DNA from 2 places in the Arthrobacter sp. KN11-1C genome. Region 1 is predicted to be linked to the other one. Evidence: predicted binding sites of a transcription regulator. Region 1 holds the regulator's gene; the other holds the start of a gene.
What was found. The regulator LexA, encoded in region 1, represses DNA repair genes until DNA is damaged. The targets are predictions, from matches to a motif close to TCGAACANNTGTTCGA.
Positions count from the first base shown of each region.

Region 2: a site for LexA is predicted at 2,064-2,079, ahead of ACSBOX_RS06100 (Y-family DNA polymerase). Genes of this name have one in related genera too.

Region 1 is NZ_CP197467.1:2,906,668-2,910,083, reverse strand. It holds gene ACSBOX_RS13605 (ATP-dependent DNA helicase) at 1-991, shown strand, start outside; gene lexA (transcriptional repressor LexA) at 1,133-1,882, opposite strand; gene ACSBOX_RS13595 (LysM peptidoglycan-binding domain-containing protein) at 2,250-2,609, shown strand; gene ACSBOX_RS13590 (histidinol-phosphate transaminase) at 2,702-3,416, shown strand, end outside.
Region 2 is NZ_CP197467.1:1,290,506-1,293,921, reverse strand. It holds gene ACSBOX_RS06100 (Y-family DNA polymerase) at 632-1,912, opposite strand; gene ACSBOX_RS06095 (hypothetical protein) at 2,818-2,991, shown strand.

The DNA.
Region 1 (3,416 bases):
CGCGGTCGACGGCGGACGCCAGCTAGCGCGCTCACGGCTCATGCTGATCCTCGAGTTGTGCGAACGGCTGCTCTCCGCCCGGGAAAACCGGGAAGTCGTGTGGCTGTCCCGGAACAGCACCTTCGATCCGCAGCAGGGCTACACGGCGCCCGACGAGGATTCGCCGGCGCTCATCAACATCGCGCCGCTCAGCGTTGCCGGACGCCTCCGGGAAGGTCTCTTCGCAGGCCATACCGTGGTACTGACCTCTGCCACCTTGGCCATTGGCTCTGCCTTCGAGGCCACTGCCGGCGGCCTTGGCCTGACTGGCCAAGGCGCCCCGAGCTGGACCGGCGTGGACGTCGGCTCGCCCTTCGACTATCCGAAGCAGGGCATGTTGTACGTCGCCAAGCACTTGCCCAAGCCGGGGCGCGGCACCTCGCCCGAGGCGCTCGACGAACTTGAAGAGCTCATCAAAGCGTCCCACGGCGGAGCCTTGTGCCTGTTTTCGTCCCGACGTGCAGCGGAGGACGCCGCGGAAGCGATGCGATCGCGCCTGGACGTGGACATCCTGTGCCAAGGCGAATCGACCATGGCCGCGTTGGTCAGGCAGTTTGCCGAAGAAGAGGACACGTGCCTGTTCGGCACCATGTCCCTTTGGCAGGGCGTCGACGTTCCTGGCGGTTCCTGCCGGCTGGTAGTCATCGACCGGATCCCGTTCCCTCGTCCGGACGATCCCCTGATGACGGCACGGTCCCGCGCGGTGGCCCAGTCCGGGGGCAACGGTTTCATGGCGGTGTCCGCAACGCACGCGGCCATCCGGCTGGCCCAAGGAGCCGGCCGCCTCATCCGTTCAACGGGGGACAAGGGCGTGGTGGCTGTACTGGATTCACGGCTTTCGACGGAACGCTACGGCAACTTCCTCCGGGCAGCGTTGCCGCCCTTCTGGCCCACGACGGACCGTTCAGTGGTACGCGGTGCGCTCGAGCGGCTCTACGCCGAGTCGGCCTGAGGGGACCGCATCTGCACGTGGCGGAGTGAGGCCGGCGAATCCGGCGTTTGTTTCCGATCCCGGAGCCTGTTGGCCCGGAGCTGAAAACAAGCCCCAGTCCCGGGAGCGGGTCCTCGGCTACCTCGTTTTGAAGTGCGCGTCCTAGAGTGAGCGCAGCACCGAGACGACCTTGCCCATGATGGTGGCATGGTCGCCCAGGATGGGTTCGTACTGCGTGTTCTGGGGGAGCAGCCATGTGTGGCCGTCGCGCTGACGGAAGGTCTTGACGGTGGCTTCGTCGTCCAGGAGCGCGGCCACGATGTCGCCGTTGAGCGCGTCGTTTTGACGCCGCACCACCACCCAGTCGCCATCGCAGATAGCGGCGTCGATCATGGAATCACCGGCGACCTTCAGCATGAAGAGCTCGCCATGGCCTACCAGCTGGCGGGGCAGCGGCAGGACGTCTTCAACGGTCTGGTCGGCCAGGATGGGTCCACCGGCAGCAATGCGCCCCACGAGGGGAACCATGGCCGTGTCGCTGGCACTCGCGAGCTCCGTGACGGCCAGGCCGCCCGCGCTGCGGAGTTTCGCCGGAGCTTCGACGCCGGGAATGACCGAACCGCCGTCCAAGGTCAATGGCATGAGGACTTCCATCGCCCGCGGGCGCTTGGGATCGCGACGCAGATAGCCGAGCTTCTCAAGTTGTGACAACTGGTGCGTGACACTGGACAGGCTGGCCAAGCCAACGGTGTCACCGATTTCGCGCATCGACGGCGGATAGCCATGATCGTTCACTGAACGCTGGATGGTCTCCAGGATTTTCTTCTGGCGGACGGTCAGGCTCTTGGGGGCCTTCTGCGGCTGCTGGCTCCGCGCTGAGGCCGACCCGCTGCCAGTGGCTTTCGCTGCCATGTTCGCCAACGCCCTTCCGTTCCGCCCGTCCGCCGCTGGGGCGCTTGCCGGGACTGTCGGCCTGAAATGTCAGACCCTCCTGTTGCACTGATTCAGTGCTCGTTCCTTCACTCAAACGTAGGGCAGGCACAGGCGTTTATCAAACATTTGTTCTAGCGAGTCTCGACATCGTTCGTTGATAAGTGCTAAAAATGTCATAGCAAGGTTCGAATATGTGTTCTATAAAAGTGCCGCGGGATCCGGGTGTTCGTTCGAATCGTTCGAAGACATGGACGATCAACCGCCTCGCAAGCACTGACTGAAGGCAAGAATTGGCAGCCGCACCCAGAGATTCCGGAATGCGGCATTGTTCAGAAGGGCTCAGCTCATGTCCGCAATCACCATCACCCACACGCCAGGCCGCAGTGCGGCACCGGGCCGGCTTCGCCTGACTCGCCGGGGGCGCATGATCTTCTTCGGCCTCCCGGCAATGCTCGCGGTTGCAGCGCTGCTCAGCCTGGCCGGATTCCTGAATTCACCGGCCAAGGCTGCTGATTCCGCCGCCGAGCTGCAGCCCACGTCCAGCACGAGCGTCACGGTCCAAACGGGCGAATCCTTGTGGGGGATTGCGGGGAAGGCAGCGCCTTCCCGGGATCCCCGCGATGTCGTTGCGGAGATTATCCAGCTGAACAACCTCCAGGACGGGCGCATCGTACCTGGCCAGCAGTTGTTCATTCCTGCCACCTGAGGGCACTTTCGTCCGGGGCTGCGGCCCGCCTGAGCGGGGCGCAGGGCCGTCACAGTTTCAGGGCATCCGCCGCGGCACCTTAAACTGTCATGGTGAGTGAGCAGCTTGAGCGACTTGACCGCCTTCCCCTCCGGACCAACCTCCGCGGCCTGACCCCGTACGGCGCGCCGCAGCTTGATGTCCCGATTTTGCTCAACGTCAACGAGAATACGCATGGCGTACCGGCCGATGTCCAGGCGGCCATCACCGAAGCGGTGGCGGCAGCCGCGACCGGACTGAACCGCTATCCGGACCGGGAGTTCACCGAACTCCGCGAGGCCTTGGCGGAATACCTTGGCCACGAGCTCACTGCCGAGAACATCTGGGCGGCCAACGGTTCCAATGAAGTGCTGCAGCAGATCCTCCAGGTTTTCGGTGGCCCCGGGCGGTCCGCGCTCGGATTCCCTCCCACGTACTCCATGTACCCCCTGCTGGCCAGCGGCACCGACACCGCCTATATTGCGGGTGTTCGCGGCGATGACTACGGACTCGATGCAGCCTCGGCCGCCGCGCAGGTACGCGAACTCAAACCGAACGTCGTGTTCCTTTGCTCGCCGAACAACCCCACCGGCACCGGGCTTGGCCTGGATGTTGTCGAAGCCGTGTACGAGGCAGGCGAAGCAAGCCAGACAGTGGTGATCGTTGACGAGGCGTACCACGAGTTCGCCCATGACAACACGCCAAGCGCGCTGACACTCCTCCCTGGCCGGGAGCGCCTGATCGTCTCCCGGACCATGAGCAAGGCCTTCGCCCTGGCCGGTGCACGTA
Region 2 (3,416 bases), 1.6 Mb from region 1:
GACGCTGGATCTGTCCGCAGCTTCCCTTCCGGAGTCCTCAAAGTGTCGAATGGTGATGGAAGCTTCGGGGGCGTTAGCTGCGCAAGTCGGACTACCGCCTCCGGCGTCTGTCGTCCCCGGACCTCGTCCAAGGCAACTCGGAGTTGGGCCGCAAGGATATCGCCGTGTATCCGTCGAATGGCTTCCTCCCTGGAGGCTCTGGCCTCCAGGTCCGCATTAGACATTGCCTCACCCCTCTCAGTCCGATGGGTTCATCATCTCCGAAAGCTCCGTAACAGCCAAGGGATTCGCGTCACCGGAGACGCGCCCTCTGCGGGATGCGCATCTGGATGGAAGCCCGCAGCGGGCGCGTCGGAGGACTGCACGGGGCTACAAACCAAACTCTCAGCACAGGGTTTCGGAGGGTCAAGACCACCGATATGCCGAGTTATAGAAAGTTATAGGCGGTTATGGGGATTTTCATATAGCCGCCTATAACTTTCTATAACTGCCAGATGTCACGTCCGTACGCGCAATTGTCTGATCGGAAGGGTGGCATGAACACTGGCCAAGGTGCTACTCCCCGGTGTTCTACACGGCGGCTGTATCCGGGAAGGGCTGCTTGAGACGGTGATGCAGGGCAGCTGGGGGTTCAGGCGGCTTTGACAAGGGGCAGTTCGTCCCAGTGAGTGGTGTACCTGGGTGAGAGCATGTCTCGTTTCATGGTCCAGTCCGGGCCGCCCTTGATGCCGGCGTGCCCGAGCCCGATGGAGCCGCGGCCGTATTTGCCAGCCACTTGTTCCAGGAGTGGGCCGATGCCGCGTTCCTCGTGGACGTTTTCGAACAACTCCAACGGTTTTTGGTTCCCGCTGGGGCGCAGGTCGGTGACCATGATTCCGGCGCGGACGTATTTCACGCCGTCGTTGATCCGGGGGATGAGGGCGTGGGCGGCTTTGGTGAGGATTACCGGGTCTGCGGTGGGCATGGGCAGTGCGACGCACGCGGAGGGGTAGGACGTGTCGCCGGGGCTGTAGTAGGAGGTGCCGGCGAAGGCGGTGAGCACTTTGGCTTGAAGGTCGTGTTTGGCCAGGCGGGCGCTGGCCTGTTGCGCGTACACGCTCATGACCTGGCGCAGGTCGGCAGCGGTCGTGATTGGTTTGGAGAAGGACCGGGGGAAGATCAGCTGGTCCCGGCCTATCCGTTCTTCTTCCATGGGAATGCAGGGGGTGCCCTGCAGCTCGAGGACGGTGCGCATCATCACCACCGAGAACTTGTCCCGGATCGCCACGGGGTTTGCCTTGGAAAGGTCAAGGATCGAGTAGATCCCCATCCCTGCCAGGCGTTTCGTGAGCCTGGTGGCCACGCCCCAGATCTCACTCACGGATAGGCGGGACATGAGCGCTTCGCGCTCGGCCGCCGGCACGGATTCCCACCGGCACACCCCCTCGAAAACGGGGTTGTGTTTGGCCCATTTGTTGCTGAGCTTAGCCAGGGTCTTCGTGGGGGCGATGCCCACGCAGACGGGCACCCCGATGTGGGTCCGGCAGGCGTCCTTCATGGCTCGTCCCAGGGCCAGCAGATCCTCTCCGGAGCCTTTGACGCCCAGAAAGCACTCATCGATGCTGTAGACCTCCTGCCAGGCAGAGTACCGGGCCAGGAGCTCCATCACCCTGGCGGAAATGCTGCCATAGAGCTCGTAGTTGCTGGACCTCGCCACGAGCCCCCATTCCTTGGCCCGGGGGGCGAGCTTGAACCACGGCTCACCCAGCACGATCCCGAGCTTCTTGGCCTCGTCGGAGCGTGTCACGGCGCAGCCGTCGTTGTTGGACAGGACGATCAGCGGTTTGCCTTCGAGGGAAGGATCGAAGATCCGCTCTGCCGAGGCGTAGAAGCAGTTGACATCGATGTGGGCGATTTCCTGCATGCGGCGCATCACCGCGGGCTTATGTCGGTAAGTGGCGTTATTCATATTGGCGCTATTCCTCGCGATCAAGCCCGAAGGCGCGCGCAGCTCGCCACTTGCCCGCGGCATCGTCGCATATACCATGCGACTTCCAACCTGGCCCGCGCACAACACGCTCTTTTCGAATATATATTCGATTTCTAAGTTTAGCGCCGAGCACCGACAGCGCGCCTTCACCACCATGTTGCATCCTCCGCGCATCGCGGATCCCTTGCCGTCCTATACCCGCCGTGGTGAACAATGGGAACGCTCTTGGCCGCACGTAAGGTTCGATATAAAGGGCCGCACTCCAAGAACGCCCCCCATTCCTGGTCCGGATCAGGGAAAAGCTACAAGGTATGAACCCGCGCAGTAGCGTGCACAGTCCGGGCAGTCTGCCACACCTACGCTTATTGACAACCGAACAGCCGACGAGTCCACTTAGCGCATGGCATCTAAAGAGACGGACGCGACACTCCGGATCGCGGGTGGCCTGGTGATCATCGCTCTCGCCGCCACATCGCTGTTCCTTTATTGGTATCCAGCGACTAGCGACCGGGACCCGACGCTCGGAAATCCTTTCGATCCTCGCGGCCGTCGGACAGCTTGCTTTGGCGATCGTGGTCATGGTCGGGAGGACCAAAGCGGGGCGCCTTGTGCTGACCCGCCGGCGGTGGAAATATTTCACGCTCGTCGGGCTCGTCTTAGTGACAATCATCCTGAGCATGGTCGCGCAACCCGGTCTTGACCGTCCGGGGGGCCACCCGGACCTGGCGATATTCCCAGTCCTGGTTAGTGGGTTCGTTGCCCAGCTATATGAACCGGAAAGCACCGCTCAATCCAAGCTATCGGACCTCACCGATCGTGATGGCAGGGCCTGGAGAAGAAGGTCCCTTGTGCTGGTCCTCATCGGAGTCGTTGTCGGAACCATCGCCGGAATAGGGGCAGCGGTCGGCAACATCTTCGCGCTGCCGCTGCTTATGCCGATTGCAGTCCTTTCCCTCGTCTTCGCCGCTGGCATCTGGTTGATGCTCAGGACAAGGAATCGGCAGCTGAAGGCGAAATCGTAGGGTCATCGCATGATGCTAGCTCGCCGGGGCCGCCGCCGAGAGGGAACTCTTCGCAGCCACGCACTCCCGGATAGCCGCAAGCTGCGGCGCCGCATCGCACGTCACCTACCCAAACTTGGGAGGCCCTTATGTCCAAAAGCACTTCGACCGCAAGCGGACGTTAGCTTGCCAATGACCTCACTGATGCAACCTCAGGTTTACTGCTTGTCACCATGCTTGTTGCGATCTGCCGCGGTTGCCGACGCCTATGACGGAGGCTATTTGGAGGAAAGCTACACGGAGGTCCACCAATAGACTCAGCCAACTCCAGACGTATGCGGCTACCGAGTGAGCCGAATCACAGGCGGAGAGAATCTGCGAGGATCCCCGCCATCAGGACCGCCGGCACACGGTGCCTCCGCAGCCGGTCGAATCCGGAAGCCCGC